2 regions of the Streptococcus caprae genome follow, and region 2 is predicted to be linked to the other one. Evidence: predicted binding sites of a transcription regulator. Region 2 holds the regulator's gene; the other holds the start of a gene.
What was found. The regulator HrcA, encoded in region 2, represses chaperone genes, less so after heat shock. The targets are predictions, from matches to a motif close to TTAGCACTCNNNNNNNNNGAGTGCTAA.

Region 1: the regulator HrcA is predicted to act here: its motif matches at 4,965-4,991, upstream of groES (co-chaperone GroES).

What each region holds. Positions count from the first base shown of each region.
Region 1 is NZ_JBHRZV010000049.1:171,759-188,368, forward strand. Features, by position in the region: gene ACFORF_RS07100 (thioredoxin family protein) at 1-221, shown strand, start outside; gene ytpR (YtpR family tRNA-binding protein) at 235-858, shown strand; gene ACFORF_RS07110 (DUF2785 domain-containing protein) at 992-1,453, opposite strand; gene ACFORF_RS07115 (hypothetical protein) at 1,460-1,696, opposite strand; gene ACFORF_RS07120 (class I SAM-dependent methyltransferase) at 1,753-2,490, opposite strand; gene ACFORF_RS07125 (ATP-binding cassette domain-containing protein) at 2,512-4,101, opposite strand; gene ACFORF_RS07130 (single-stranded DNA-binding protein) at 4,415-4,810, shown strand; gene groES (co-chaperone GroES) at 5,050-5,334, shown strand; gene groL (chaperonin GroEL) at 5,348-6,973, shown strand; gene ACFORF_RS07145 (ZmpA/ZmpB/ZmpC family metallo-endopeptidase) at 7,205-13,663, shown strand; gene gmk (guanylate kinase) at 13,850-14,476, shown strand; gene rpoZ (DNA-directed RNA polymerase subunit omega) at 14,495-14,812, shown strand; gene ACFORF_RS07160 (primosomal protein N') at 14,853-16,610, shown strand, end outside.
Region 2 is NZ_JBHRZV010000027.1:9,949-26,558, forward strand. Features, by position in the region: gene dnaK (molecular chaperone DnaK) at 1-402, opposite strand, end outside; gene grpE (nucleotide exchange factor GrpE) at 890-1,423, opposite strand; gene hrcA (heat-inducible transcriptional repressor HrcA) at 1,479-2,507, opposite strand; gene ACFORF_RS03515 (flavocytochrome c) at 2,729-5,143, opposite strand; gene ACFORF_RS03520 (NADPH-dependent FMN reductase) at 5,165-5,773, opposite strand; gene ACFORF_RS03525 (L-lactate MFS transporter) at 6,006-7,211, shown strand; gene ACFORF_RS03530 (helix-turn-helix domain-containing protein) at 7,314-8,180, shown strand; gene ACFORF_RS03535 (hypothetical protein) at 8,190-8,405, opposite strand; gene ACFORF_RS03540 (DUF2812 domain-containing protein) at 8,634-8,912, opposite strand; gene ACFORF_RS03545 (PadR family transcriptional regulator) at 8,909-9,226, opposite strand; gene ACFORF_RS03550 (antibiotic biosynthesis monooxygenase family protein) at 9,412-9,735, opposite strand; gene ACFORF_RS03555 (glucosaminidase domain-containing protein) at 9,822-10,220, opposite strand; gene ACFORF_RS03560 (M15 family metallopeptidase) at 10,403-11,170, opposite strand; gene ACFORF_RS03565 (histidine phosphatase family protein) at 11,154-11,855, opposite strand; partial or broken gene ACFORF_RS03570 (DUF711 family protein) at 12,392-13,081, opposite strand; gene ACFORF_RS03575 (ABC transporter ATP-binding protein) at 13,330-14,466, opposite strand; gene ACFORF_RS03580 (helix-turn-helix domain-containing protein) at 14,567-15,442, opposite strand; gene ACFORF_RS03585 (ABC transporter permease) at 16,091-16,610, opposite strand, start outside.

The sequences.
Region 1 (16,610 bases), on a different contig from region 2:
ATTTTATCCTGCCAGTCATGCCCGAGATTGAAGCCGAGAATCCGGAGTTTCGTTTTGTGCAAGTGGAACGGGATGACTTTATGGATGTTTGTCAGGCCTACAGTGTCTTGGGGATTCCGAGTTTTATTGTCCTGGAAAATGGTCAGGAAGTCGGACGTTTCGTCGATCGCAACCGTAAAACCAAGGCTGAGATTACAGCATTTTTGAAAAATTTTAAATAGAAAAGAGAGAGTCATGATTTTTGCGTATAATAAGGAACAGGTTGGAGATGTTCTCATGGTCATCTTGCAGGATACCAAGGACATCAAGCGTGATGTGGAGCGCAAGGGGCGTGTTGCCCGTGTCTTTGACGAAGCGGGCAAGACCTTGGCTTGGAACATCTTTGATGTATCAAAACTATTTGCCATTGGAGGAGCAGGGCAAGTCTTTTTGTCAGAAGAGCAAGTAGCAACCCTCAACGCTGAGTTGGCCAAGGAAGGTTTTACAGAGCAGTTGACAGCCAACCAAGGCCCAGTTCTGGTCGTGGGAGAAATTCTTGAGATGGTGGACCACCCAGACAGTGACCACCTGCATATCTGTCAGGTAGAAATTGGTCAAGATAGTCCGGTGCAAATCGTCTGCGGTGCGCCAAATGCTGCTAAGGGCCTCAAGACAGTGGCAGCCCTACCAGGTGCTATGATGCCAGATGGAAGTTTGATTTTCCCTGGCAAGCTCCGAGGGGAAGATAGCTTTGGTATGCTCTGCAGTGCGCGTGAATTGCAACTGCCAAATGCACCACAAGTCCGTGGGATTATCGAATTATCCGCAGATGCTGTTGCCGGTCAAGCCTTTGATGCGGACAAACATTGGACAGCATAAGACAAGTAAAAAGAAAAATCGCTCAGGGAAAAACCTGGGCGATTTTGTGGTGTTCAGCAATGAATGAGTGCAGAGAGATGTTCTTTTAAGCCTTGAGAGAGCTCTTTTTCTCTGTCAAGCTCAAAGTAGATGGCTAAGAGCATGTTTTCAAAGTTGAGATAGGAGTAGTACTCTTGTGCTGTTTCATCTGGAAAGTGGCTATTTTGTAGCCGATGGCAGAGCTGGTCTTTTGATAATTTCTCAGATATAAGAGTTGGACCAAGACACGGGCCAACCGTTTTTCTTCCCCAGCAGAAAAGACAGCTGTCTGCTGATGGAGAACCTTTAGAATGGCTTCCAAAATTTGTGGCATTCGCTCCTTTGGAAAGGCACTGTGAAGTCCTGTAAAAAGTAGTAAGTCTGCGCCGTGGGCGATGGCATGAGCCCAACCAAACTCTTCTGACCAGCCTGTGGCATCCGTCTCTGTATGCAGGTAACGAATGGCATCGGAAAAAATCCACTGTCGCTGATCTTCTGTCAACTTGTAAACATAGTCGCCTTGTTGGTCAACGTCTATTATGAGAGCCAATAGCAGAGCAGTAAAGGAGCGCGTCAAAGTAGCTTATCCTTGTTCTTCTTGTCGGAAGAAGAGGAGGTCACGCTCTAGTACTTCGTGGACCAACCACTGGAAATCTCCCAGTGCCATTCGTTGCTCCAACAAGGCATGATTAAAACTCTGGTAGACCAATTCATCACGGATAGTTGCGTCAGGGTCTCCAATGTGATTTAGCAACCAACGAATTTCTTCTGAGCTGTAGTTTTCTTGGGTCTGTAATTTTTTGTGTAAGGCTGTTTGCATTAGTTTTTCCTTTCTAGTTTGGTGTATTTAGAAAGGAACATTTGGGATTTTCCGCGTTAGTTTTTGACAGATAAACATTCGTTTTCCTCCTTTCTCAACCAGACATGCTGTAGAAAACTGATGTCTTTATAAGGTTTTTCATTGCAGACGGCGAGTTCAATAGTGGTCATCTTTTCCAGCCAGTCGGCCTCTGTTTTAAAAGTATTGGGTTGCAGACTATAAAAAGTACGAATGCCCTGATAATCTTCGAGTGCCAGCTGACTTATCTCGACCAGCTCTGCGATGTCATAGGTCTTGCCCTGGGCAAAAGATAGGCTCTTGAAGTCTCCGCCCTTGAGCAATTGCAGAGCGGTGTCCACATCATTTGAAAAGACCACACTTTGCAGGACCTTACCGACCGTGTTGTGCTTGATGATGGACAATTGACCACCAGGCTTGAGCAGGCGACGAAAGGCATTTAGATAAAGCGGACGTTCATCAGGGGCAATATACTCCAGAACATTGTGGCAGCAGATGAGGTCAAACGTTTCATCTGCTATATTATCTAGCTTTTCTAGGGAGCCAAGGATTTTGGTGAAAGTTTGTGCTTCATCGGCAAACAGCATTTCAGCATTGGGCTCGACAGCTGTAACGGTGTTGTGTTTGGACAGAAATTGACTAACTATCCCAAAACCAGCCCCAAAATCAAGTATGTTTAGTCCCTTGATATGAGCCAGTTGAGCCAGGGTAATCTCGTACTGAATCTTCCCCCAAGGTTGGGCTAGCATCTCACGGTAGGTGTCAATATTGGGCATGAAGGCCTCTTTTCTAGTAGATTAAACGGAAAACCGAACGACTGTATCACAACGTTTTTCGGTTTCTGGAGTCAAGTGATGGGTTACCATGAAAATCGTTTTGTCTAGAGATAATAATTGATTTTCGATGGTTTGGCGGAGGCTAGGTTCGACAGCTGATGTCGCCTCGTCCAGCAATAAGATGGGCTTGTCTGCCAGTAGAGCACGTGCCAAACAGAGACGTTGGGCTTGCCCGCCAGATAGTTCTTTTTGAGTGATGAAACTGTCTAAGCCTTTTGGAAGCTGAGCCCTCCAATCGGTTAAACCTAGCTGGTCTAGTATGTTACAAATACGATTGTCTGAAATGGCATGCCCCAGCGTGAGATTATAGCGTAAGCTGTCATCAAAGAGATAAGGACTTTGTGGAACAAGCGCTATCAGGTCATGCAGGCTATCCTCGGATAACTGTTGGCTATCGGCGGTATCCCAAGTGACTTGTCCTGTTTCTGGGACTCGTTCTTTGAGTAAGAGAGACAGTAGACTGGATTTACCTGAGCCAGATGGGCCGACTAGGGCCAATTTTTGACCTGGGGTTGCGACAAGGTCAGGGAGTGAAAGTGTAGCTTGGTCAGGAAAGATGAGGCTAGTTTGCTTTAGCTCTACTTGTTGCTGAAAGGTCGCTGGTTGTCCAGAACTCTTACGAGAATTTTCTAAGCTCTGCCATTTGTCAAAAATCGCCTGGCAGTTTTTAAGTTCGGCATAATTGGCAAAAAATCCGGTTAGACTTGCAAAAATAATGGAAGCAAAATAAGGAGCACTGGATACACTGCCAATCGGAACCAAATGGAGACTAAAGAGGATACCTGCCTGCACAATCATAGCGATTTGGCTGATAAAGCTAGTGCCGTTTTGCAAGGCCATCATCTGACCGAACGTCTTGGCATAGCTGATTTTACTGGAGGCATACTGGTCTCCACTGTGCAGAATGGTCTGTTCGATATGGTCTAATTTGTTGGCACCAAGCAGGATCCGAAAGCCACTTAGGCGATTGCTAATCTGGTGAATGAGTGCCTCATTTTTTTGCGTAAAGTCCACAGCTTTTTCAGCTAATGCCTGACTAAATAGCTTGGGAATGAGGGTCATCAAACCTGCAAATAAGCAGATAGATACCAGAAAACTAGGGTGGTACACAATCAGGGTTCCGACCCCTAAGAGAATATTGAAGGCCTGGCTGAGCATGTATTCTAGGACCTCAAACCCCATGTCGTTAATGGTTTCTAGGTCGTAGGTTAGCCAAGAGACGTAGGTTTCCTGGCTCTGCTGTTGAAAATCGGAAAGACTGGGGCCACCCAAGCGTTTGGTCAAGTCAGAGCGCATGAGCTGGTTCATTTCTTGAATGGCTTTTTCCTTGGCTGGATTAGAATAGTTAATCTGCACCATCCAAATGAGATTCACCACTAATTGAACACCACACCAAAATAGAAAAGTCGACAGATTGAGACTGACAAGGCTGGTCAAGGCCTGTGCACTGGCTAGCCCGTTTCCAAGAACACAGAGAGAGTTAAGAGCAATCCAAAAAAGCACAATCAAGGACTGCTTGCGACAACGTAAAAGATATGAAGTAATGGACATTGTTTTCCTTTCGTGAAAGAGTCAAGCTCTTTCTGAGAGAGGCCAAAAGGCAGAGAGAGGAAAACAGGAAATCCGTTTTAGCGAGGAGTAACCTGTCTTCCTATGGAGACGAATAGGGTAACTGTATTGTTCATTTTTAGCATAAGTTCTGTCCTCGCTTTCGTTTTGAATATGGACATTATACCATTTGAAACCGCTTTGAACAAGGTTAGTTGGGACTCTCTAGATTTGATTTGCAAAAAATTGTTAAAAAAATCATCTTAAATTGTTAAAAATACCTTCCCTTACGAATAATAAGACAGGAGGTAAATAAATGTTAAATAAAGTTATTTTGATTGGTCGCTTGACAGCGACACCTGAGATGGTCAAGACCCCATCTGACAAGAATGTTACCCGCTGTACTGTGGCTGTGAATCGTCGCTTTAAGTCAGCGAGCGGTGAGCGTGATGCCGACTTTGTGCCCGTTGTTTTCTGGGGTAAGCAGGCTGACACTCTAGCATCTTATGCCACTAAGGGGAGTTTGTTATCCATTGATGGTGAATTGCGGACGCGTCGCTATGAAAAAGATGGTCAAACTCACTACGTGACCGAAGTTCTTGGTCATGGCTTCCAGCTTTTGGAGAGCCGGGCCCAGCGAGCCATGCGTGAGAATACAGTCGCTGATGATTTGGCAGACCTGGTTCTCGAAGAGGAGGAATTGCCGTTCTAAGATTGGGCACATGAATTCCGATCGACTCTAATTTATAGGAAAGTCAGATTTTACGGGTCTGGCTTTTTGTGATTTTTGGAAAATAGCAGAGCGATATTTTGACCAACTTTTTTCTTGACTATTTCTGACCAAGTGCTAGAATAAGAGGTATGAATTAGCACTTATAAGTATAGAGTGCTAACAAGGCCTGGAGGAGATGTAGGCATCTTTCCAGAGTTATCAAATGATGGAGGAATCTGATGTTAACACCATTAGGCGACCGTGTGGTCGTAAAATTTGAAGAAAAACAAGAACAAACAGCAGGAGGCTTTGTCCTAGCAGGCGCTAGCCGTGAGGCTACGAAAAAAGCAACTGTTGTTGCCATCGGGGAGGGCATCCGCACCCTGACAGGTGAATTGGTGGCACCTAGCGTAGCTGTTGGCGATACCGTCTTGGTCGAAAGCCACGCTGGTATCGAGGTTAAGGATGGAGATGACACCGTATCAATTGTCCGTGAAGCAGACATTATCGCGATTGTAAACTAGAAAGAGGTAGCAAATGGCAAAAGAAATCAAATTTTCAGCAGATGCCCGTGAGGCCATGGTCCGTGGCGTGGATATTTTGGCAGATACTGTTAAGGTAACCTTGGGCCCTAAAGGCCGCAATGTGGTCCTTGAAAAGGCTTTTGGTTCACCGCTCATCACTAATGACGGCGTGACCATCGCCAAAGAAATCGAACTGGAAGACCACTTTGAAAACATGGGTGCTAAACTCGTGTCCGAAGTAGCCTCTAAAACCAATGATATCGCTGGTGACGGAACGACGACTGCAACAGTATTGACCCAAGCAATTGTCCGTGAAGGCTTGAAAAATGTGACGGCAGGTGCCAATCCAATCGGTATTCGCCGCGGGATTGAAGCAGCAGTTGCGACAGCGGTAGAAGAGTTGAAAGCTATCGCTCAGCCCGTTGCCAACAAAGAAGCCATTGCCCAGGTTGCGGCGGTGTCTTCTCGCTCTGAAAAGGTCGGCGAGTACATTTCTGAAGCCATGGAACGCGTTGGCAAGGACGGTGTGATCACCATCGAAGAGTCACGTGGAATGGAGACAGAACTCGAAGTCGTGGAAGGCATGCAGTTTGACCGCGGCTACCTGTCTCAGTACATGGTGACCGACAGCGAGAAGATGGTGGCGGATTTGGAAAATCCATTCATCCTCATCACCGATAAGAAAATTTCAAACATCCAGGACATCTTGCCCCTGCTTGAGGAAGTCCTCAAGACCAGCCGTCCACTCCTCATCATTGCAGATGATGTAGATGGTGAAGCCCTACCAACCCTTGTCCTCAACAAGATCCGTGGAACGTTCAATGTGGTTGCGGTTAAGGCGCCAGGCTTTGGTGACCGCCGTAAGGCCATGTTGGAGGATATCGCAATTTTGACAGGCGGTACTGTCATTACTGAGGATCTCGGCTTGGACCTCAAGGATGCGACTATGATGGCGTTGGGACAAGCTGCGCGTGTCACAGTGGACAAGGACAGCACCGTCATCGTGGAAGGCGCTGGTGACAGCTCTGCCATTGCCAACCGTGCCAACCTCATCAAGTCTCAATTGGAAACAACGACTTCCGAGTTTGACCGGGAAAAACTCCAAGAACGCCTGGCTAAGTTGGCTGGCGGTGTCGCAGTTATCAAAGTCGGTGCCGCAACAGAAACCGAACTCAAGGAAATGAAACTCCGCATCGAAGACGCCCTCAACGCAACCCGTGCTGCAGTTGAAGAAGGCATCGTTGCAGGTGGGGGAACAGCCCTTGTGACGGTCATCGAAAAAGTCGCTGCCCTGGAAGCAGAAGGTGATGAAGCTACAGGCCGCAATATCGTTCTGCGGGCCTTGGAAGAGCCAGTCCGTCAAATCGCAGCCAACGCAGGCTACGAAGGTTCTGTCGTCATCGACAAGCTCAAAAACAGCCAAGCAGGTACAGGTTTCAACGCTGCAACAGGCGAGTGGGTAGACATGGTCGCTTCAGGAATCATTGATCCTGTCAAGGTGACCCGTTCTGCCCTGCAAAATGCAGGCTCTGTTGCCAGCCTCATCTTGACCACAGAAGCAGTTGTGGCCAACAAACCAGAACCAGCCACCCCAGCTATGCCGGCCGGTATGGACCCAATGGGTGGTATGGGGTATTAAGGACATTTTAGTGACAAAAAAAGATAAAATAAGTCCTTGAGATTTTCTTATCTTATTTAATTAAAATTATCAGACATCTCGAATCTTCTCTATAGGGTCGAGATGTTTTTATTTATCAAAATGTTTGTTTATTCAAGTTTTTTTGTTTAAAAAGAGAATAAAAACATTAGATGAAACGGGCTTTTTGTGATAGAATGAGCTAGAGAAAAAGCAAAAGTTAGGAGAATGTTTATGAATTGGAGAGAAAAACAATTACGTTTTTCTATTAGAAAATTAAAAATTGCCGTTGCCTCGACAGTTATTGGGATGAGTGCTTTTGGTGTGGCTCAACCATTAGTCCATGCGCTGGAAAATGGTCAAATCCAGACCAGTTCTAGCTTTGATTATCATTATGTTCTTGAGTCAGAATTGACCAATCAAGAAAAAAAATTAATTCAGCAAGAACTTCCGACTAAATCTGTAGGTGCTTATGACTCCTATTACATGGTCTATCGGCCAACCAATACTTTACCAGCTACTGGCTCACTTGATAATGGGTTGATGATTGGTGCTGGAATTAGTTTACTGTTAGTGGGTGTCAGTTTAGTCAGTCGTAAGAAAAAGCCAATTGTCACTAGTATCATCTTATTATCGACAACAGGAGCTATTTCAGTTTCAGCCCTTGGTGGTGGAGCTTTAGCGTCTTATGACGAAACTTTCACGATGCAGGTTGGTCAAACAATTCCTGAGACTATTAAAACAATTCCTAACCATGAGTTTATCGGTTATATTTTAGTTGATGAACCAGATGCAACGACGACTCAGGGCACTAGAGATGATTCGACTTCAAGTGTTTCACAAGCGATCCCTGCGACAACGGAAGAAGAGTCAACAAGCACGACTGCTGTCACAACCGAAGCAACTTCATCAAGTACGACGACAGCCACAACGGAAACGACAACGTCAAGTACCGCAACAGTCTCGGCTTCTACAACAGAGACAACAACCCTTCCAAGTACAACAGAGACTACCACGACCACAGAGGCAAAAACAGAGCCAGTTATTTCAACGGTTATTCAAGAAATACCGTATGAGACGATTTATCAAGATGACCCGACAGTACCAGTTGGAACAGAAACGGTCAGTCAATTAGGTGTGGTAGGGCAAAAACGCTTAACCTACACAGATGGAAAGCTAACGAGTGAAGAGATTGTTCGTCAGCCTATTTCTCAAATCATCACTCGTGGAACAAAGGAAACTCCGCAACCAGTTGAGACAAAGACCACTGAGATAGTCGCATTTGAAACTGAGATTCATACCGATGACACACTTGCTTTGGGCGAAGAGGTCATTGTTCAAGCTGGTAACAATGGTTTGCGTCAAAATACTTATTTAGATGGTCGATTGGTCTCTAGTGAGATTATCCAAGAACCAGTTAAACAAATCATCAAACGCGGGACAAAATCATCGGATCCAACAACACCGGTGGAAACGACGACTACAGAGTCTGTCGATTTTGATACAGAATATTTGGCCGATGATACTTTGCCTCTCGGTGAAGAAGTTGTTGTTCAAGCAGGGGTGGCAGGGGTTCGTCAGAATACTTACCTCGATGGCCAATTAGTGTCCAGTCAGATGATTCAAGAGCCACTCAAACAAATTATCAGACGTGGTACAAAAGTAGAACCTGAGACAACAATTGTACAAGTTGCAGTGCCATATTCAACAACTTACCAAGATGATTCTACCCTGCCAGAAGGTCAGGAAAAAGAAGTCCAAGCTGGTCAAGATGGTCTTGTGGAGCAAACGGTGCAAGATGGCAAGGTTATTTCCGAGAAAACCATTAAGGAAGCCGTTCCACGGATTGTTGCCAAAGGAACTAAAAAGAACACTACAACTCCAGTTGAAGGCACAGAAGTTGTGACTGAGGCCGTTGAGATTGCTCCAACAGAGACGAAGCAAGATGACGACACCCTTTGGCTAGGTGAAACAGAGACAATCCAAGGAACAGTAGGCGAAAAGACGATTACGACAACCTATAAGACCATCGATGGCGTTCGTCAACCAAATCCAAATGTAACTGAAACAGTCACAAAGGAAGCTACTCCGACTATTATAAAAGTAGGAACGAAGCCGATTGAAGGAACTGAAACTGTTACGAGCAAGGAAATCGTTGCCCATGGAACGAAAACAATTGAGGACCCAAATCAATACACAGATTACAAATCCGTGGTTGAAGGCACAGATGGCGAAGTTGAAGTTACAACAGTCTACAAGACCATAAAAGGTGTTCGTCAAGCAAATCCAACCGTTAGTCGTAAGACGACCAAGGAAGCTGTGGACACTGTCATCACAATTGGGACGAAAGTCAAGGAAGCAGAGAAGCAAACGCCTAAAGCTGTCAAGCAGACCGTGAAGATTGGGGAAACGCCAAAAGCAGAAGCTAGTATTGATTCGACTAATCTCACGAATGTTGCAAGTTACTCTTGGGCAACACAACCTAGTACGGCAAGTGCTGGACAAGCTCTTAAAGGGCAAGTTCTTGTGACCTACACAGATGGTTCGACAGATCTTGTAGATGTGACTATTGATGTTGTTGCCAATAAGGAAAAGCCAAGCCTAAGCCTTGCTAGCCTAGTTGAAAATGATGATGATAGAAGTATAACTTTAAACTATGATTTAACAGATCCAACATCTTCTTACACTGGTGCAACAATAGAAGTGATTGATAAGACGACAGGTGCAGTCGTTAAAACCCTTAGTCTGACAAGTTTTGATGACTTTGATTTGAGTGGGCTGGACTGGTTTGTGCCGTATACCTTAAGAACAACTCTCAAGTACGACTTAGGTCAAGGGGAGCAGTCCGAAGTCATCAGTGAAGTTCCATTTGAATTAGACTACAAACATGTTGAAGTAAAACATGTGACAACTGCTGATCTCTATCTCAAGCAAGATGATGGTAGCTATGTTAAGCAGGATGAGATGACTGAAATAACCAATCCTGTTTCTGATTACTATGTAAAAATAACTTCAACAGAACAAAAGGATATTTATTTAGCAGTTTCTTCTATTACGGAAGATACATACAATGGCAAAGCTGCCTACAAGGTTGTGGCAACATCGCCAGAACTCATTCAATATAAGGGTGTGAGTGACGAAAACCAGGCAGACTTTACCTTCTATACTAAGAAATTCCTTCCATCCAGCGGTGGTAAGTATCGAACATTTGAAGACTTGGTGACTGCAATCACGGCAAATCCAACGGGGACATTTGAAATTGATGCTGACCTTGATGCAAGTAAGTATACGCTTGCTAGTGGAGCAACTAGCTATATCGCTGGAAACTTTACGGGAACCTTACTTGGAAACAACAATGCAATCAGCGGCATAGTAGCACCGCTCTTTGAAAACTTGACTGGAGCCTTTGTCATTAAGGATTTAGACCTTAAGGAAGTTAATATCACCAATACTCAAAACTTCGGTGCCTTAGCGCGTGAGACGACAGGGGTTGCCGGTTCAAGCCTTATTAAAAATGTAGCTGTGCAAGGAACGCTTACAGGTGACCGAGCTATCGGTGGATTGGTTTACCGTGCACGGGATACTAAGTTTGAGCAAGTTGAATTTGATGGCACGATCAAGACTACGACTTACTATAATTACAACTTTACTGGTGGTATCGTTGGTTATCTTGACAAGAACAGTACCATTGACGGTGCTAAAGTTAATGTTGAGATTACAGCAGATGCGTCCAATAATCCTCAAGTTTTCCGTGTCGGATCTGTTGTAGGTGCAGCGGATACTAACACGAAAGTTGCGGACGGTACGATTAGAAATGTCTATGCGAGAGGCTCTGTTACCAATACTGGACAAGAATCGGCCCAGGTGGGTGGTATCCTTGGAACGACGAATGCTAATGCGACTCTCCGGAATGCGGTTAGTGCTGTTAATGTAACCAATGGACGCTCTGCTATTGGAACGGTCGGTAGTGCTAATTCGATGGATAATACGGTTGCGATTGTTGATACGGTAACGGCCTCAAGCAACAATGCTCCGACAACTAAGACGTCTGCGGAAGCTCAAGCTTTAGTTGATGCTATGAAACTTACAGTGACCTTAGAGGATAGTAAGGTTAACTATGCGAAATACGATGTCGATTATAGTGTTGTTTCAGCTTATGAAGCTGCTAATACACTTAAGTATAAGAACACAGAAAAACTCCTGCCTCTCTACAATAAAGAATTTATAGTTCATCAAGGAAATCTGATTACATCCGGCAAATTAGCAACAACAGAAATTCTTGAAGTGGTGCCGATGTCTGATGATAAAGTCGTCTCAGATTATTTTGGTGATAAGTCAAAAATTAATAAGCTTATGGTCCACTATGCTGATGGTTCGGTGGAATACTTGAAGTTAACCTATAAGGAAGACTTCAAAAATACAGCTATTGCTGAGTATACGATTGACGGGACTGACCTTATCTATACTCCAAATCAAATGACGACCAACTACCAGACAATTGTAAATCAGGTCAAGGCTAGTTTGGCAGCTCTTGATTACTATTCTGAGACTAATTTGACGAAACTTGGTAAGGATAAAGGTAGTGAGACTGTTGCAGATTTGATGGATAAGCTCTTCCTCAAAGAATCCTATGCTGAGGTCAAGGCTAACCTTGATAAGATTTTACCAAGCGTTCTTGCAACTTCAAATATTATCGCAACCGCTAACCAAGACCTGGCAAAATATGTTGAAGACAATAAAGAACTCTTGATGTTAGGATTGGCCTATGTCAACCGCTGGTACAATATTGATTTTGAAACATTTAATGCCAAGGATTTGATGCTCTACCACCAAGATTTCTATGGTGAGCCTGTTGATACTTTGGAGTGGCTCGTTGGATTAGCCAAAAAAGGGTACACCAATATTCAGCCTGTTAATAACGTCACCACTTATGTTAATAATTTTAAAGCTAACTCAGGCAAAGCCAGCCTCTTTGAATTATTGACAGACTTTAGAAAGACCTTCACAAACTATGCTAGTGATAGCGAGTGGTTCAAGGCAACATCTAAGGCTTATATTACAGAAACAGTCTCAAAAGAACGTCCTGACGTTGATGTTTCGGCATACAACCGCATGGTCAAGACGGCCTCAGAGCAAAACGGTATTTTACCACTCTTGACTGCCGATGAGGGTATCTATATCATTTCCAACATGACTAGTCTGACTTATGGTATGTTTGATCGGTACTTTGATGTGGACGGCTTGAAGACTTCAGACCCTACTAAATATGCTTCTGAAATTTCACGTGTCAAGGCCTTGGTTGATAATGCTTCTACTCGCCAAGCTGACTTCTTTGATATGTGGTATCGGATGAATCCAGAAGGAAAGCGAGAGCAGTTGATTCGCGTGCTCCCTGCCTGGGAAGCTTATACAGACTCAACTGGCACCTACCTCTCACGCTATGGCTATACCAACACCAATGAAGCTGTTCAAGACTTCTTTGGACCGATTGTTGGAGATTTACCTTCAGGCAGCTTAACCCAAAAACGTGGTTATCATACTAAAGATAGTGCTGGTGCGATGGCTTGGGGTAATGTTACCTACTTACTTAACAGTAGTCTCTTAACAAACTATGGTCTGTCACTTTTCAGTCATGAAACGGTGCACAACTTGGATAGTAATTTCTTCCTTGGTGGCTTTGGTCGACGGACGGGAGCAGGAGCTGAGTACTATCCAACAGGACTCCTCCAGGCACCGGAATCAGCAGGAGCTGCAACGAGCATCCTAGCCTTGAATACGATGTTTGACTATACAGCAAGTGCTGACGCCACGAACCGTTACCAGGCGGTTAGTCCTGAACGCTTCAAGACTATTGAAGATCTTCAAGAGTACATGCATGGTTCATTTGATGTAACTTACTTGATGGATTATGCGGAAGCAAATTCAGTTATTGCTCTTGGGGATGCGGCTAAGAAAGCCTTCTTTATGAAGTTAGAAAATGTCTATGAAGCATCTGGTACCAATGCTAATGCGACGGCCAAAAATGTCTATAGTTCCTTAACAGACGAAGAAGCCGCTAAATTGACTAGCTGGACAAGCCTAGTGGATGAAAGTATCATTGGACGACGAGACTATTATAGCGGTACAGGAGACCAAACCTTAAACCATAACGGTTATTATCGTATCGGCCTCTTTACACCATTCTATTCTGCTTTGACAAATGAGAATGGTATTCCGGGTGATATCAGTTTCCGTCGAATGGCTTGGGAACTCTTGGCTGCCAAGGGATATGAGGATGGATTCCTTCCTTATGTTTCTAATAAGCTAGCTGATGAAGCAACTGCTCAAGGGTCAACTATCTACAGTAGCTGGTACAAAAAAGATGTAGCTCTACCGACGGATAAGATTATCTTTGACAGTGTCTTCGGAAGTGACTATACTGATTGGGTAGCCTTCAAGAAGGCTATGTTCCAAGAACGTATTGACAAGGCTTCTACACTTAAACCAGTAACGATTACCTATTTAGGGAGTGAAGTGACAATTGATTCCTTCACGAAATTGCAAGAATTGATGAATGCAGCTGTTAAATATGACTATGACAAAGGTTTTGCAGCGAACAATAACTCATCACGCGTACGTGTGCTCAAAGGACTCATTTATAACGCCTATATTAGACAAACCAACGATTTTGAAAATTCTATCTTTGGAAGCTAATCAACTTGTTTTTAAAACCATCATTCAGATCAATGTCTCTGGATGGTGGTTTTTTAATTGTCGTTAGAAATTGGTTGCGTTTGCAAGTATTTTCTCTAACTAGTAGCTTCTTCTCTGTGAAGAAATCCTTGAAATTGCCCCTGCTTTTTGTTAAAATGGATAAAAGTATTTTTTGAGGGGGGACACATGTCTGAACGCGGTTTGCTGATTGTTTTCTCTGGTCCATCTGGAGTGGGGAAGGGGACAGTCAGACAGGAAATTTTTTCGACACCTGACCACAAGTTTGAATATTCTGTTTCAATGACCACACGGGCCCAGCGTCCTGGTGAAGTTGATGGTGTAGATTATTTCTTCCGGACCCGTGAGGAATTCGAGGAATTAATTAAGCAGGGCCAAATGTTGGAGTATGCTGAGTATGTCGGTAACTACTACGGCACGCCACTGCCTTATGTCAACGAAACCTTGGATAAGGGTGTTGATGTCTTCTTGGAAATTGAAGTCCAGGGTGCTCTTCAGGTTAAGAAAAAAGTGCCAGATGGCGTCTTTATCTTTTTGACACCACCTGATTTAGAAGAGTTGGAAGACCGCTTGGTTGGCCGTGGGACAGATAGTCCTGAGGTCATTGCTCAGCGGATTGAACGAGCCAAGGAAGAAATCGCCTTGATGAGAGAGTACGATTACGCTGTGGTTAATGACGAGGTACCTCTCGCTGCTGAACGCGTTAAACGTATTATTGAAACGGAGCATTTCCGTGTGGACCGTGTTATTGGCCGCTACGACAACATGCTCAAGGAACAAATTCGAAAACGATAAGAAAAGAGAACCAATCCTATGATGTTAAAACCGTCTATTGATACCTTGTTGGATCAAGTACCATCAAAATACTCCCTCTGTGTCCTGCAGGCTAAGCGTGCCCACGAATTGGAGGCAGGAGCTCAAGGAACTCAAGAGTTCAAATCTGTGAAATCAACCCTCCAAGCCTTGGAAGAAATTGAAGCTGGTCTTGTGACCATCCACCCAGATCCAGACCGTAAACGTGCCTCTGTCTTAGCTAAGATGGAAGCTGATCGCATCAAGGCTGAAGAAGAAGAACGCAAGATTAAAGAACAAATCGCTAAAGAAAAAGAAGAAGAAGGAGAAAAAATCTAAGGTTGGTATCAATCTTAGATTTTTCCTTTAAGGTGCAGACATGACAAAACTAGCTCAGATTATCGTTGATGTGCCGCTGATGCAGACCGATAAACCCTTCTCCTATCGGATTCCTGAGGACCTAATCGAGTTGACTCAGGTTGGATCTCGGGTCCATGTTCCCTTTGGACGGGGGAATCGCCTGCTCCAAGGTTTTGTAGTGGCCATAGCAGAGCAGGAAAATCTTGTTGAGACAACGGAACTCAAGGACATCCAGGAAGTCTTGGATCTTGAACCCGTGCTTAATTCAGAGCAGATTGCCCTGGCAGATGAGATGCGAAAGACGGTCTTTTCCTACAAGATTTCCCTCTTGCGGTCCATGATTCCGAGTCTTCTTAATTCCAATTATGACAAGCTCTTGGAGGCTGTCGAAGGGACACCGCAGGATATCCGTCAAAATTTACTGGGGGATAAGCCTTCCATTAGCTTTTCAAACCTATCAGACCAGGACCAAAGGCTTGCCCAACGTTTGGTCAAACAAGGCCTGCTCAAGTTGACCTACCTGGCTCAGGACAAGAAGACCCAGAAGACCGAAAAATGGTATCGGGTCAATCAAGCTAGGCTGGCAGAATTGGAAGTCCCTGCTCGTGCGAAAAAGCGGGAGGCCCTAAAGGAATTTCTGGATCAACAAACAGAAGGAGGGCGCTATAAGGAACTTCTTGAGGACTATTCTCGGGAGCAGATTGCCTTCTTTGTGGAGCAGGGAGGTCTTGAGATTTACGAGGTCGTCGTCAATCGCTCGGATGCCTATTTTGATCAGGTGGAAAAGACGGAGTTTCTGTCCCTCAATGCCCAGCAGGCCGAAGTCGTGGAGCGGATTACCAGTCGGATTGGACAGGCGTCAGTGCCCTTTCTCTTGGAGGGGATTACAGGTTCTGGCAAGACGGAGGTTTACCTGCATATTATTGACCGTGTGCTAAAAGAGGGCAAGACAGCCATTGTACTGGTTCCTGAAATTTCCCTGACCCCTCAAATGACCAACCGCTTTATTTCTCGTTTTGGGGACCAAGTGGCCATCATGCACTCGGGCCTCTCGGATGGGGAAAAGTATGATGAGTGGTGTAAGATTAAGTCCGGTCAGGCCAAGGTTGTCGTCGGTGCCCGCTCTGCTATTTTTGCTCCGCTAGAAAATATTGGGGCCATCATCATCGACGAGGAGCACGAGGCGACCTATAAGCAGGAGTCCAATCCCCGTTATCATGCGAGGGATGTGGCCCTACTGAGGGCCAAGCATCATCAGGCTGTCTTGGTCTTGGGTTCGGCGACGCCCTCTATTGAGAGTCGGGCTAGGGCCAGCAAGGGTGTTTACGAGTTTTTGGAGCTCAGCCAAAGGGCCAATCCTCAGGCTAAGATTCCTGAGGTTGAGATTTTAGACTTCCGTGACTATATTGGTCAACAGGAGTTGAGTAACTACACACCGCTCTTACTGGATAAGATAAAGGACCGTTTGGCCAAGGGCGAGCAAGTTGTACTTATGCTCAATCGCCGTGGATTTTCCAGCTTTATCATGTGTCGGGAATGTTCTTATGTTGACCAGTGCCCTAATTGCGATATTTCCCTGACCCTGCACATGGATACCAAGTCCATGAATTGCCATTATTGTGGCTATCAAAAAGGGATTCCGCGGACCTGTCCTAATTGTCAGAGTGCTAGTATTCGTTATTACGGGACAGGAACCCAGAAGGCCTACGATGAGCTTCAGGAAGCTCTGCCTGAGGCACGCATCTTGCGGATGGATGTGGATACGACCCGTAAAAAA
Region 2 (16,610 bases):
AATCTTACCAGCATCTTTTGTCGCTTGACGTTGCGCGTCGTTAAAGTAAGCTGGTACAGTGATAACGGCTTTGGTTACTTTTTCACCAAGGTAATCTTCAGCATAACCTTTCAAGTATTGAAGGATCATGGCAGAGATTTCTTGTGGTGTGTATTCTTTACCGTTGGCAGCTACTTTTTCAGCTGTTCCCATTTTTGATTTGATAGACAAGATTGTGTCTGGGTTGGTTACAGCTTGACGTTTTGCGGCATCACCAACGATGATTTCACCGTTTTTGAAAGACACAACAGACGGTGTTGTGCGGTTGCCTTCTGGATTGGCAATGATTTTTGATTCAGTTCCTTCAAGAACTGCTACTGCTGAGTTGGTTGTACCAAGGTCGATACCGATGATTTTAGACATAGTTTTTTCCTCTTTTAATTAAATTTTTCTTTCATGCTCTCCTTAAGTAGTCGGAACACCAGTAGCCACCTTTGGTGTCTCGTGGCTAAAAATTGAGCCTAAGGTCTCAATTTTTCCCTCGCAGATAACCTAACGGTTATCTTCTTTTGACTACGGCAGAGAGCATTTGGTCAGCTCGCATGCGCTCGCTGTAATTTCTTAGTTCGCAGTAGCTGATGGTCATTTCTTCGTCCTTCGGACTGTGAAAGGTCTCATCAGCCTTGCGGGAGTGCGTCGACGAAATCAAAGATTTCTGACTTACCGCCTAGTTTTCTGTCATTTCGGACAAATTTATTTTTTTGATTAGCTATTAACATTGTATAGTGTAATTGCGACGTTCGATAGCAAAATCGATACCATTTTACTATCGAACTAGTAAGGAGTCTAGGCAATCCGCCATAGCGGTTGCCGTATAATGATGAGGCGTTTTAACGCCCATCATTATTGACTAGTTATACACCACAACCATAGCTGGTCTAAGGAGTCGGTCGTGGAGTTGGTAGCCTTTTTGGAGGACTTGGGCGATGGTGTCAGCTGGATGGTCATCATCTGCTGGCAGGGTTTGAACCGCCATGTGAAGGTTGTGGTCAAAAGCTTCAACCGCAACTTCTGTGACACCTTCTTCTTTGAGGGCTTGGATGAGGCTGTCCTGCACCATGCTGATACCCTTGGCCACGTCTTCACTGATGCCCTCAACTGCTAGTGCACGCTCCAGGTTATCCAGGCTCGGCAAGATTTTCTTGGCCAAATCCTGAGAACGATAACGCTGGAGACTCTGACGCTCCTCGTTGCTACGACGCTGAATATTTTGCATTTCAGCGTGGGCACGGAGGTACTTATTTTCAAAGTCTTCCGCCCGTTCGTTAGCCAGTTCCAGCTCCGATTTTTCAGGAGCCTCCTCTACTTTTTTCTCAGCTTCCTCCACAACCGGCTGATCTTGCAGGTCCTCATTTTGGACCTCGTCTTTAACTTCTTCTGTCAAGGGTATACCTCTTTCTTCTTTTTATAATAGCAGAGCTCTCTGTTCAGCCTTGTCTTTAATTCACTTCATAGTGATTGCTATTGAGATAGCGATAGTAATCACTGAGTTTCATAAAGAGGACACGGGAGATAACGTTGATCAAGCTCATCTGACGACGATAGTCCATGTCAATTGGGCCTATCAGACTCATCAGGGCCAGCCCCCGATAAGGAACGGGGAAGGGATGGCTGATGACCGTCACCTGCTGGAGCGCAGGCTCTGGGTGATCCGCCACTCGGATCTTGGTGACCTCGTCCATGTCCTGACGCAAACTGACTGCAACAGCTTGGCTATGGTCCAAAAACTGATAAGTCTCTAGACTGCCATAGTTGAGCGACGCGACCTTACCAGCCATGAAGACCGTCTCCTCAAAGAGGCTAGAAAAGATGTAATCCATCAAATCCAAAACGTTATCCGTGGTGGTAAAGTAGCGCTGGACAATCTGAGGAATCTCAGTCCGCAGGCGATAGTGAATGTCAAGGACACTTTGGTTGAGGAACCGCTCTTGAACCAGCTCTGTCAGTCGCTCCAAGTCTCTCAGCAGGAAATTCTTGGGGATGGCAAACTGAACGGTCACTGGCCGCGAGTCGTCCAAGGTCAACACAGCCAAGCCGTCGTGACTGGACAAGGGAACGATATCAAAGGACGTCAGCTTTTGTTGCTTGGGCTCCACATCCAGGATAACCGACGTATAGCCCGTCAGGTCTGCCAAGAGCTGGCTGGCTCTGGCTAAGATATCTTCCAACTTATAGGCTTCAAAATCAAAGGCCTTGATTACCCGGTAGACATCTTCCTCGTTGATCTGCTCCAAATTGAGTGAGTGCTTGACAAAGTACTGAAAGCCCGCCGGACTCGGCATCCGTCCACTGGAGGTATGGGCCTTTTCCAGCAAGCCCAATTGCTCCAAGATTGCCATGTCGTTTCGAATCGTCGCCGAACTGGAGGCGATGGACTCCTTGAGCGCCTTAGACCCAACCGGTTCATGGGTCTGGGTGAAGAGCTCCACAATCAGATTTAAAATATCATTTTGACGCTGGGTGATCATAAGGACTCCCTTCATCGATGGTTTCTAGCGGTCCATAGCAGAGCTTCTTGCAACTGCCGTCTCAGACTGCTAGTAATGTTAGCACTCGATGTGTTAGAGTGCTAACTCATGATTTAATTATACCCCTTTTCCACCCTGTGTCAAGCCAAAAAGCACAAAAATTAGCACTCTTTAACCAAGAGTGCTAAAAATACATCTTAAGACCGAGACAATCCGACCATTTAGACAATATGCTCTGCAATTGCAGTGTCCGCTGCGATACGACCAAAGGTAAAGATATCTGTTAGAGAGTTTCCTCCTAGACGGTTCCCCGCATGTAAACCTCCAGCAACTTCGCCTGCTGCGTAAAGGCCGTTGATGATGCGACCATCTTCACCGATGACATGAGTTTGTGTGTCAATCTTGAGACCACCCATAGTATGGTGAACCGCTGGTTTCCGTGGTGTTGCATAAAACGGTGCCTGCACACACTTCAGATCAAAGCCACCTTTATTGAACTCTGGGTCAAAGCCAGCATCAACATAAGAATTGTAATTGGTAATGGTTTCAACTAAGACAGCTGGCTCAATATTGATTTGAGTAGCTAGTTCTTCTAGTGTTTCTGCACGGAAAAGTGTCCCTGCTGCTACTTGGGCATCAATTTTCTCCTGGCTAGTGTTATAAGCCGTTGCCTTGATGTTATCATCCGCAATTAGATAGAAGAGACCGCCGTTATCAATGGCTGCTTGAGACAGCTTATCACGACTACCATACTCATCCACGAAGCGTTTCCCTTGTTGATTGACCATGATAAAGTTGGCTGGTGGCACTTGCAAACCAGAGAAGAGGGCGCCCGTCACTGGATCAGACACAGGCATCATCTGGCTAAAGCCCATACCAACAAGATCTGCCCCAACAGACTGACCAAGCAGAATCCCATCACCAGTCACGGCTGGTGTATTGGATGTAGCAATATTGTCATCAATCTCTGACCAGTAAGTATTGTACTGTTGAAGCATCTTGGTGTTGGCTCCAAAACCACCAGTCGTCAGTACAACAGCCTTGGCCTTGACGGTGATGGCCTGACCATTTCGTCCTTCACCTTTCACGCCCGTCACGACACCCTCTGTTACCAGCAGTTCCTTAACTGGTGTATCGGTCAAGATAATCCCGCCATTTTCTAGAACAAATTCCTTAAGGACAGAGATAAAGGCCACTCCCATCGGCACTTTTGGCTTATGGCCACGGCGCCAAAGAGCACCAACTGGCATAGTCACTTCATCACGGACAAATTCGACACCGATATCTTCCAACCAACGAACTGACTCAAGCGCTCGTTCTGTCAAAACTTTGACCAATTCATAGTTCCCATGAATTTCATTTCCTTGCAAGTCCTTACGTTTCCCACCAATATAGGTCTGGATACGATAAAGAAGCGTTGAATCAAAAAGATAGGTTGGATCTTTGAGGTAATTTTCCAGTTCAACCTTGAGGGCACGGAAATCGTCCAAGAACTCTGGGTCAATGGTCGCTTCATCGATATCATGCAACTCTTGCAAATTGTGGTCTTCACCTGGGTGAGCCGCAAAGGTATTTTGCCATGCTGGATCTGGTGCATTCATAGGACCGCCTGCACGAACTGTGTTGCCCCCAACAGATGGGAATTTTTCAACAACAATGACTTGTTTGCCACATTGAAGCGCTCGAGCCGCTGCGGCAAGCCCTGCACCACCACCACCGACAACAACAAGGTCTGTGTCGTAAGTCTTATCTTCCTTATCCAGGGCAGATGGTGCTTTGGGACGACTACGCAATACATCTGGGTTGCCCCCCGCCTGACGAACGGCACGAGCTACCCCGTCTAAAACACCATTTGAGGTCACAGAAGCACCTGAAATAGCATCGACATTGAGGGTTTGTCCCTCGATGATTTCACTTGGCACACGGGTAAAGACGATATCGGCAATCCCACCGGTTTCTCCAGATGAGTCAATATTGATTGCTTCAATCCGTTCTTCTGACAAGGTTACAGACATTGGCAAATCACCATTGTGACCAACTGTTGTCACCTGATAGGTTCCAGGGATAAAGCTGATTTTCTCTGGTTCATTGAGCTGGTTGGTGATATCTGCAAAGCGCAAGAATTTATAGAAACAAGATTCTAAGAAATCAATAGTCCCTTGAGAATTAAGATTCCCAGCCTCGTCAAAGGCACGATGGGCCTTACCCAGCAAGAACTCAGAACCTGGCATGACAACGGCATTCACACCTGGAGCATCCAAAATTTGGCGCAAATGAAGCTGAGCACGTGATGAACCCTGCACATCATAAGACGCTCCCACAATCATCGTCGGTTTGCCAGCCAGTGGATGAATGTTAAAGCTCAGCCATTCCAGCAAGCTATTCAGACTAGATGGTATGGTGTGGTTGTGCTCAGGAGTGGCAATGATGACGGCATCTGCTGCGGTAATTTTTTCATTAAAAAGCTGAATTGGAGCCGAATCCGTTTGGTCATTGGTTTCGTCGAACATCGGAATATCTTTGATTTCGAGAATCTCGATGTCCGCTTTCTTGGCAAAGTGCTGCTGCATGAATTGCAAGAGCATTCGGTTGTATGAGTGGTTGGCATTGGTACCAACAATTCCAATCAATTTCATGCGGTATTCCTTTCTATATTTTTATGCCTTAAGCCATTCTTCCCAAATAAAGGATTTTTTCCGATGGGTATCTGCTGGCTTTACTAGCTGGTTGGTCAAAGTGACAAATTCAATAAATTCACTAAAATGTTCTTCCAACTCTGCGACTTTTTCAGGATTGTTCAGATGACCTTCATCATACAAAACTTGCTCTGAATGCCCCAAGAAAAACTCTGTGCCTGGCATGACACGGGCCTTGAGTTCTGGTGCATCGAGAATCTGACGCAAGTGAGCTTGTGCACGAGATGTCCCTAGAGAACCAAGCGAGCAGCCAACAATCATGGTTGGTTTGTTGACCAATGCTCGTGTCGTATAGGCAATCCACTCCAGTGCGCTAGCTAGAGGTGCTGGAATCGTATGGTCATACTCGGGCGTCGAGATGATCACACCGTCTGCTGCCAAAATAGCCTCCGAAAAGGCCGCAACTGCAGCGGGTACTGTCTTGTCTTCCGGTTCATTAAAAGCGGGCAAGTCCTTGATTTCTAAAATCTCAATATCCGCCTCTGCCACAAAGTGACTAGCCATGAACTTCAGCAGTTTTCGATTGGTTGAACGCGAAGAATTGGTTCCTACAATAGCAACTAACTTCATGTTTGTTACCTCTTTCACATTTTTATTTTAATGCCATTATACTATTATCTAGGTTTTTGTAAATACATTAGCGGTATATTTAAGACAATAGTATCATTTTTTCCGACCTTTGTATCTTTTTGTGATTTTTTTAACAATTTTCCTGTTTTTTTCTGAAAATCAGATTGACACCCTTTTTCTGGTTTGGTATATTACTTGTGAAAAACAAAACAAATTATCAGGAGGATTTGTTATGGAAAAACAATTGAATCGGTGGCAAGTCATTTTTGCTTCCACTGCCATTCTGCTCTGTACAGGTGCCGTTTATGCCTTTAGTGTATTTGCTGGACCTTTAAGCGCACAAACAGGATGGAGCATGCCTGAGATTATGATGGCCTTTACGATTAACTCAGCAATCGGCCCAATCCCAATGATTTTAGGTGGTTACTTGGTAGATAAGGGCTATGTCAAGTGGACAATCGCTCTTGGCGGACTGCTGTTTGCTATCGGATTTTATCTGACAGGTTATGTCACCAGTCCAGGTATGTTGTATGTGACCTACGGATTGATGGCAGGGCTCGGACAAGGGTTTGCCTACTCTGGTGCACTCAGTAACACCCTTCGCCTATTCCCAGATAAACGTGGTTTGGCTTCAGGTATCCTTACAGGAGGTATGGGCTTTGCTGCTGTACTTGCTTCTCCAATTGCTAGCAACCTCATCCAATCTCACAACGCTAGCTTTGCATTTAAAACAATCGGTTTAGCTTACATTGTCGTCGTTCTCATTGCTTCACTCTTTATCAAGCCAGCTCCAGCAGGCTACAAGCCAGAAGGTTGGACCCCACCTGCACAAGCTCGTGGTGGTGCTGTAAACAAAAATTGGACCGATATGTTGAAAACACCTATCTTTTATGTCATAATTTCAATGTTCTTCGTAGGGGCTTTCTCTGGTTTGATGATCGCATCTCAAGCATCGCCAATTGGCCAATCCATGTTCGGACTAAGTGCTGGTACTGCCGCACTCTATGTCAGCCTCTACTCGATTAGTAACTCCAGCGGACGGTTCATTTGGGGAACAGTTTCTGATAAAATCGGTCGGAGCAAAACCCTCATGATTATCTTCTCAGTCGTTGCTTGTGCCCTTCTCGTTTTGACCCTCATCCCTGGTCAATTCGGCTTTGCTCTTGGTATTATCGGGCTGGGCCTTTGCTTTGGTGGCGTTATGGGTGTATTCCCGTCTATTGTCATGGAAAATTATGGCCCAGCTAATCAAGGTGTCAACTATGGTATCGTCTTTACTGGGTATTCCTTGGCTGCTTTCTTTGCACCACGCGTAGCGGTTCAAATGGCCGCTGCCAACAATGGAAACTATAGCAATGCTTTCTACGTGGCCATCGCTCTTGCTCTAATAGGTTTGGCACTCAATGCTACCTATATGAAGCTTACGGCTAAAAAATAACAACGGTAATAGGCCTGCAGCTTCTAAATCTGCAGGTCTTTTTCTATCCCTCAAAATGGACTGCTTTCTTTATGATATAATGAAGTAATGGAGGAACGCTACATGAATCAACCTATCAAAGACGACCCTTCAGGCTTTTCCTATGAATGCTACCACACCACGCTAGCGAGTAACTCATCTGATATCCTATCCCATTGGCATCCAGAGCTCGAAATCATTTATGTCCAAAAAGGAAGCGCCTGCTACCATATTAACCATACCGTTTTCAACAGTCAGGCTGGAGACATCATTTTGATTCAGCCAAACAACGTCCATGCAATCTCACAGCTGCCTTACGAGGAGCAAGAGAGTGATACATTTGCTATTCATCTGGATCACTTAGGGCGTTCCAATGTCGACAAATACAGTCAACGTTACTTGCAGCCCATCTACATTCACCACTTTGAACTCACACCCCGTATCCAACCAGGTATGCCTGGCTACGAAGCTCTCAAATCATGCCTTTTATCGATTTTTTCTATCGTCCGCGAACAGAATCTCTATTTTGATATGCTTCTCAAATCCAAATTACATGAATTTCTGTATTTGGTTTTTAAACACCGCTATGTCAACCGCCATTACACAGATGATACCTACCAAAAATACCAAAAATTAAGAGATCTGATTGATTACATTTACCAACACGCCCATGAACAGTTGACGATTTCAGAATTAGCCGAGTATTTTGGCTATAGCCGTACGCATTTTATGGCGGTTTTCAAACAACATATCGGGAGAAGCTGCCTTAAATTTATTATCCAAGTCCGACTCAACAACGCCTGTGACTTACTCGTCCAAACGAGATTACCTGTACGCGAAATTGCTCAAAAGGTTGGATTCACAAATATAGCCAACTTTAATCGCCAATTCAAACAGGCCTACCACATCACTCCTTATCAATACCGCCAAAAAAATAGCCCACAAACGTAGGCTATTTTTCTATTTATTAGACTTCTCAGAGAAAGCGGTTAGAATCCTTACAACCAATCCTATCATCAACACCACCTGCACTACCGCTACGCCATTGATAGCCCAACCAGCAAAGCTAGTCGCTGACAAATTGACCCGTGGCAAAACAAACAGGGTAAAGGTGATGATGTTTAGTCCTAGTATCGCTAGACAAGCTTGCTTGGTTTGTGGGGATGAAGATTTCATTTTTTAGTCCTCCTTAAGGCTCTTGCGCAGCTGGTAAAAAAATACAAGACATAGGCCATCAGTGGGAGGTAAATCAGGCCCAATACCAGTCGAAAAACGGGTCCTTTTTCTGCATGAAATGCAAGCATGAAAATAAGCACACTCAAGACAACCCGTGACCGATAAATCCGCTTAATCATGGCAAGCTTACTGACCTTATCGCTGAAAATCTCAGCATCCTCCGCTTGACTAGCTTCCTTGCAAAAATCCAAAATTCCAACAACGAGCAACGTTTTCCCAGCCATAGTCCGCATACATCTGCAAGTAAGATTCCCGCTCTGCCTTTTTCAACTGTACAAAGTCCAACTTATAGGTAACTTCTGCAGATTCCACCGCTTCAAAATGGTAGAACATGCCAAAGCGTACTCTGACAAACTTCCAACCCTTGCGGTGCATCTCAGTTAGGTATCTTTCTTCTTGTTCAAAATCCGTGATAAAAAATTTCTTCCATTCTACTTTGGTTTTCATAGTATTTCTCCCTTACTATTTTTATAAAGACGTTCAATTCGTGCCAACTCGAGTTCTAAAACTTCTCGTCCAAGATCTGTGATGCGGTAAATCTTGCGCTTGTCCTCCTCCCGGTGAAAGGCGATGAGGCCGTCCTTTTCCATCTTGGACAGGGTGCCGTACATGGTTCCCGGGCTAATGACAACCTGATTAGCCGTCAACCGCTTGCTTTCCTGGGTAATCTCATAGCCGTGACGCTCTTCTTGCAGAGCAAACAAGATGTAAAAGGCCGTCTCGGTCATGGGAATGTAGACCCGTTTGATTTTGTCTTCCATAGCTTCTCCTTTTTCGTACTTCGATGTATCGTAGTCCGTTATATTGTATCTTGATTATATCGTAGTGAGATGTATTTGCCGAGAGAAGATAAACATTTTTTCAAAAAAGAAAGCACCACGCCAACCGACGTAGTGCTCCCAAGAAGACATGAAAAAAGACCGATTTGCATCAGCCTTTCTTCTTATTATTTCGTAGTCGCAGTGACTTCTTCATAGCTCATCATGTTCTTGCTGATGAGCGGAGAGTCTTCGCTCCGGCGCTCAGCTGCGTGAGCCTTGTGCTCTTGGGCATGCTCAGGACGTTTCATCCAAGCCTTGAAATCGTCCTCGGAGTGCCATTTAGAAATCGCCGTCAAGATTACCGCGGCCTCTTTTTCTGCAATCCATACTTCGTTGGCTAGGCAGGTTTCCCAGTTAGCTAGCGATTCTGCATCATGTTTGAACTTGGCTTCGAATTTCTCGCGCGCCTCTTTTTTAACTTCAAATGTTACGGTTTTTACGATTACCATTGCTGTTCCTCCTCGATTGATATCCCTTATTATAGCGCATTTTCAGCCATTTCATAAGCATTTTACCCCGCAAGATAGCAGAGCAATTAGTCATACTGGGTTAGATTTTCAGACTCGATGACTGCGATTAGCTTGCTAGCATAGTCAGGATCTTCAGAAAAACCTGATTTCTGCAGGGCCTTGGCAGCAGTCTTATAACCATCTGATGTCGCCAGAGTTGTGTAGAGCGTGTCTCCACACTCCCCTGATTTGAGCCTGGTCAAATAGTCCTCCAAGCTTTCCAAGTCAGTATGGTAAATCTGATAAGACTTGGTCTGCTTTTTAGCCTTGTTATCGTAGGGCGGGGCTAAAAGAGCAATCCCTGCTCTGCCATTTTTAGCCTCCAACTGAAGGAGGTTATGGTATTTGTGGGTCAGGTAGGTCTGGCGTAATCCGAACCAAGAATGACCTGCCCTAGCAAAATAGAGGGGCGGAGCCCATAAGATTTGGCCAACTCCTGTACCTGAGGTGCTAACTTCTTAACAAAGGATGCGTGACTTTCCCCAGTCTGCACGGATTGTGTGGCAGTAGATTTCTGGGCAGTCATCATGGGCAACAAGAGTCCCACCACGAGGGCAATTCCAATGATCAGTATAACTTTAGGCGATTTTTTTCTGATAAAGCCTCGCTATTTCTTCTCTTGTTCTTGGAGCAGGGCGATGTATTCTTCCAGAGACAGATTATGCTCCGTCATATACTTAGCGGACTCCACACCGACGTAGCGCCAATGCCAATCCTCATAACCGATACCTGTAATGGCTGTTTTACTCTCTTCGTAGCGCAGGATAAATCCATATTGTGGAGCTAGAGCTTTAATTTGAGCGACAACTTCTTCTGAACTCGTATTCAATTCCGCAGCATTACTCATATCAACAGCAAGCCCAGTGTGATGTTCACTGGCGCCTGCTGGCTGAACTGTTGCCTGAACAACAGCTTCCGCCGCCTCCTGAGTCAAGCTCGGGTCATTGGCCATAACTTCCTGCAAGGTCTCCGTATATAACTTAGCCTGTTCAGCAACACTACGATATCCTGACACAAGTGTCTCACTGGCTTCTACTGTTCGTGCCGCTGCTAAGAAATCCGTAAGGTGTTGAGCAATCCGTGAGTCAACTGGGATGCTTTCAACCTCCGTCAAGTCAATACTCAGCTCCTCGGTTAAATGCTCACGATTGACCAAGACTAAATTCCAATCACTCGTTGAAACATCTGGTAAATCCGAGTCTTTTTGACTTGTCGTTGTACTCGTCGATGTTGATTCTGTTGTCTGAACCTTAGGCTCAGTTTTTTTCATTTGATTGATATGGGAACCTGACAGAAACCAATACCAGATTCCACCAAAAATTACCAATGAAGCCAAAACCATTGCTAGCTTAAGACCTTTATTTTGCTTCCGCATCTCTAATTGCTCGTCCTTTCTCACGGTAGGACAAATCTCCTACACTAACGACAGATAATTGTCCATCTTCAAATTCCAAAATAGTAACGCTGCCGTTCTCAATATGTTGCTTAGGACGTTTGGGGTCTAAAAGCCAGACAAGTGTTCCGATACTCATACCATGACTAACGACTAGCGCATTCCCACCGCCATCTGCTTCCAAGCTCTTTGCGATAGACATAAATCCATCTAATAGGCGACCACGTAGCTCCTCCCATGTTTCAGCCCAACCTGCAGTATCGACCTCGTAAATACCCTGAGCCAACTCTGGGTAAGGAACTTGGTTCAAATCACGGCCAGCAAAAATATCAGTTCTAGGAAGAACCCCGACAAATAATTCACTATCATAGCCACCATCCAAACTCCCAAAACACCACTCGCGAATCCGTTTATCTCGTTGGTAAGGAATTTGGTTAGTCAAGCCTAGCTCCTCTAAGAGGATATCCATGGTCAACATTGTCCGACCAGAGTCACTGGAAAAGGCCATTTTAAAAGGAACCCCCTCTGCTTTAAGACCAGCTCCTAGTTCATGGATTCCTTCCTCACCAGCCTCAGTCAGCGGAGAATCACTCCAACCTTGAGCCCGACCAATGGTATTAAACATCGTCTTACCATGACGTACAACATATAATTTTATCGGTGTCATTCTTCTCTCCTTTATCTCTATCTATTATAGCACGTTTCCTGCCAACAGAAAATGTTCAGTCCTCCTATCTTATGATTGCATGCTGATTACAACTCATCATTAACCCCTTTTAATTAAGAGATAAGTAATCGAGTTACCTTGATTTTTGACAATTACACATATTGAAGCACTCTTCAAAATTAAAATGACACTTCATTACAGTACTCTGATAATCTAGAAACCTCTCCCACCGTCTTACCTAATGAACGAAAACCAATTATTGAGGTCCCAATCATCAAATAAACAAAAACACCGATTCGTGTGAACCGGTGTTTTCAGGAGATTTATGAAAAAGAAAAAGTTTTTGAGCAAGTTCTTGCGACTTTAGTCGCTTAGTACTTGCCATGCAGAGACGTCCGTCAGTTAGGATGAAGTCCGTAACGATTCGATGACATCCACTACTAGGATGGTTATAGTATAGCCAAGCTGGCTTAAAGAAACCTAAAGAGACAAGGTAAGGAAACCCAATAATCTATAGTTTTGATTTTGAAAGAATATTAGTTTTTAAAACTATGCACAGGTGCTGGGATTTGGCCACCACGATTGATAAAATCGGCTGAAGAATATTGGCTAACCTTCATGACCGGAGCGGAGCCTAATAAGCCTCCCAGTTCCAACATATCCCCAACTTCACCGTAAGGAATAATCCGCACTGCTGTTGTTTTTTGGTTGATAACGCCGATGGCCGCTTCGTCAGCAATCATAGCAGCAATGGTCGTCGCTGGCGTGTCCGCTGGAATGGCAATCATGTCCAAACCAACCGAACAAATCGCAGTCATGGCCTCTAGTTTCTCCAAATTAATGGCACCAGCCTGAACCGCCGCAATCATCCCCTCATCCTCTGATACAGGGATAAAGGCACCTGACAAGCCTCCGACCTGATTGCAGGCCATGATTCCGCCTTTTTTTACCGCATCGTTGAGCAGGGCAAGGGCTGCTGTCGTTCCGTGAGTCCCGACAATCTCAAGCCCCATAGCCTCAAGAACACGCGCCACGGAATCCCCTACAGCGGGCGTTGGTGCCAGAGACAAATCCACAATCCCGAACTCTACTCCCAGGCGCTCAGAGGCCATCTGACCAACCAATTGCCCGACGCGGGTAATCCGGAAAGCTGTTTTCTTAACCGTTTCCGCCAAGACATCAAAGCTAGCATCTGGAACCTTTTCAATGGCTCGTTGCACCACCCCTCCCCAGCTTGTTCTAAACTGCATTTTTTTAATTCCACTCGAAAGATTTTTATACTAAATTTCAAAAAATCTTCTAACTTTATCTACTAATCCAAAATCAAAACCTAGGTCGTAAAGCTATCTTTCCATACTCTCTTATCTTTGCGCCAACCTGTCTCGTCTGATGAAATTTTGAACGAGGGTTGGCGAAGACAAGAAAAAACTGCCAATCTCTCGATTGACAGCTGACATTTTAGGAGCAGGTTTATTTAGCGTAAAATAGATTGCTCAGTTTCAAGGTCAAAGAAGTGTGCCTTGTTCAATTCGAAGGAAAGTTCCACTTTTTCACCTGGTTGGTGGTAGTCACGGGCATCAACGCGACAAACAAACTCTGTATCGTCGATACGGTTGTAGAGCATAGACTCAGAACCCAGCAACTCAGAGACCACAACTTCAGCTGTAACCTTAGAAGCAGGATAGGTATCCAAGACAACTTGGGAACTCTTGATATCTTCAGGACGAATACCCAAAATCAAGTCTTTTCCTTGGTATCCCTTATCACGCAATTGCTTAGCTTGGCCTTCTGGCACTTCTAAGTTGAGGTTGCGACCATTGCTCACATGTGTACCATCAAAGGTTAGAGTAAAGAAGTTCATAGCTGGGCTTCCGATGAAACCTGCGACAAACTTATTAGCTGGCGAATTGTAGAGTTCTTGTGGAGAACCGATTTGTTCTACACGGCCAATAGTACCTGTACCTGAAGCATTTTTAGTCGCACTCATGATAACGATACGGTCTGCCAGTGTCATGGCTTCTGTTTGGTCGTGGGTTACATAGATGGTAGTGGCACCGATACGACGGTGGATCTTAGCAATCTCAGTTCGCATGGATACCCGAAGTTTAGCATCCAAGTTTGACAAAGGCTCGTCCATAAGGAACACCTTCGCGTCACGAACAATCGCACGTCCCATGGCAACCCGTTGGCGTTGACCACCAGAAAGGTCCGCTGGCTTACGTTGCAAGAAGTCAGTCAAGCCAAGGATTTCAGCCGCCTCCTTCACACGCTTGTCAATATCAGCCTTGTCATACTTGCGCAGTTTAAGACCAAAAGCCATGTTATCGTAAACTGTCATGTGTGGATAAAGAGCGTAGTTTTGGAAAACCATGGCGATATCACGGTCTTTTGGCGCCACATCATTCATGAGGGTTCCGTCGATGTAAAGTTCCCCTTCAGTGATGTCTTCCAGCCCCGCGATCATGCGAAGAGTTGTAGATTTCCCACAGCCAGATGGCCCAACGAAAACGATAAATTCCTTATCCTTGATATCGAGATTAAAATTTTCAACAGAGTAGTGCTCACTATTTGGGTAGCGTTTGTATATGCTGTTTAAGTCGATTTGTACCATTTCTAGTCCTCTTTTCGTTTTACTTTCCTTCAGTTTATCATTTTCGTAACCGTTTGCAAATGGCAGAGCAGACAAAAAGCCTGTGCAGGTTGCACAAGCTTTACAGGGTCTGTGATTGGATGGCTAGATAGCAGAGAGAGAGATCATCTAGATTTTTCAAATCCAAGCCTGTTCGCTCCAGAAAGCGATCCAGCTTATTTTGCAAGGTGTTGCGGTGCAAATACAAGCGTTGGGCAGCCTTGGTTTGAACTCCCCGCTCTTTCCACAAGGCCAAGATCAGATCTTCCATTTCAAAATAATGGATAAACTGATAAAAGACCCTGACAAAGTACTGAAAATCCAGGGCTGAGTGGACCGACAGCCAATAGAGCAAGTCCAAAAAAGTGATCAACTGGGAACGACTAGACTGCTGGTGGTAACGGGTAAAGGCAGCGACTTCCCGCTGGAAAATATCCGGCCACTGATCCTTGGTTTGGTCGGACCAGACCTGACCCACCAAGGCCGTTAGTCGACAATCAAAATCTTCCTCCACAATCGGGATAAGTCCTTGCAACTCTATCACCGATGCTTGAAGCAATTCGGCTCGAAGCACCATGGCCAAGCGATTTGAATCCAGCCAAAAGCTAGACTCCAACTGAGGATAGATAGGGGTCAGTACCTCCTGAAGACCTCTCTTATCAGCAGTCAATGGATTGGTCCATTCAACCGCTACATGAACGAACTGAATACGAGCTTGCTCAGATGGCAAATGCGTGCGCTCCTTGGTCAAATAAGCCTGCCAAGGATTGACGGTAGTGACCTTGCCAGCCAAGAGACCTGAAAAATGATTAATTAGCGCCTTTTCAGAAGCCTGTAGACCATCTTCAGGCACATGGAAAAAACGTCCATCAGCCAAGGGCATGGCTAAACTCTCGTCACTATCTCCAACCCCTGATACCCAGCCTCGCGGAAAAACTTCCTGTAACTCCTCAAACATCTCATACCTCTATAACTAATACTCTTCCAAAATCAAAGCTAAACGTCATTAACTTGGCTCGCTAACTTCAGTTATGCCTACGTCAAGTTGCCTTGTCTAGTTTTTGATTTTGAGTGAGTATAAAAAATCGCAACCAGTATTCTTTTACCAATTTTAACATATTTCACCTAGACGGTGGGAATCTGGTGTGGATTTTGCCGAAAATCAACGTTTTGAGAATTTCCCCATTGAAAACTAAGGATACTCATCCCTTATAAATCCCTTTATATCAACATCTTACAGTTTGAAACTTCCATGAAAATGGACTAAAATCTATAAATTTGGATAAAATTGACACCAATTAACACCATAAAATAGACTAGTCAACTATCTCAATTCTGAGGTAGTTTTTTTTCATTATTACAGAGGTGAAACAAGGTTTCATTACATGTCAGCACTTCACTTGCTGAAAACCTTAATTTTATGCGCTTTCTAATTTTTTGATATTCAGTATATTGTAATAAAAATCATTCTAATCTCTATATTTTTTAGATAATAAAAAGATAGTAGAACATGCAGATAATAAACAGGTAGCAGTTCATTTTTTAAGCCCATATTTATTAATCCAACTATTCTTAACTTAAAGAGAAATTTACAAAAATCATAACATTAGGAAATGTCCTGCTTCAACAACTCCTCAATTAGATATAAAATGAGATTAACAAGTAAACTGATGCCAACAGTTAACAGAATGCCCCAGAGCAACTTGGGCATACTCATCGTTCGTAAACCTTCAAATAAGATTGTTCCCAAACCTCCAGCATTAATAGTTGCTGCAATAGTTGCAATCGCTATAATGGCTGTCACTGTAATCCGAATACCTGCAAAAATTGCTGGAAGTGCTAAAGGAATTTCTACCTTATAGAAAACTTGCCAAGGCGTCATCCCCATTCCCACTGCTGCTTCTTTTATACTTGCTTCAACTTGTGATAAACCTGATAAAAAGCTTCCAACAAGACTGTATTGAGCATAGATAACCAAAACAATGATTGCGGAAGTTCGACCAAGTCCAGTCCAAGGAATTAAAAGTGCAAATAATGCAAAGCTCGGAATGGCATAGAGAAGACTTAAAAAATAAGTAGAGGCTGATTGCCATTTAGGATTAAAATGTAGCACAATCGTTAGCAAG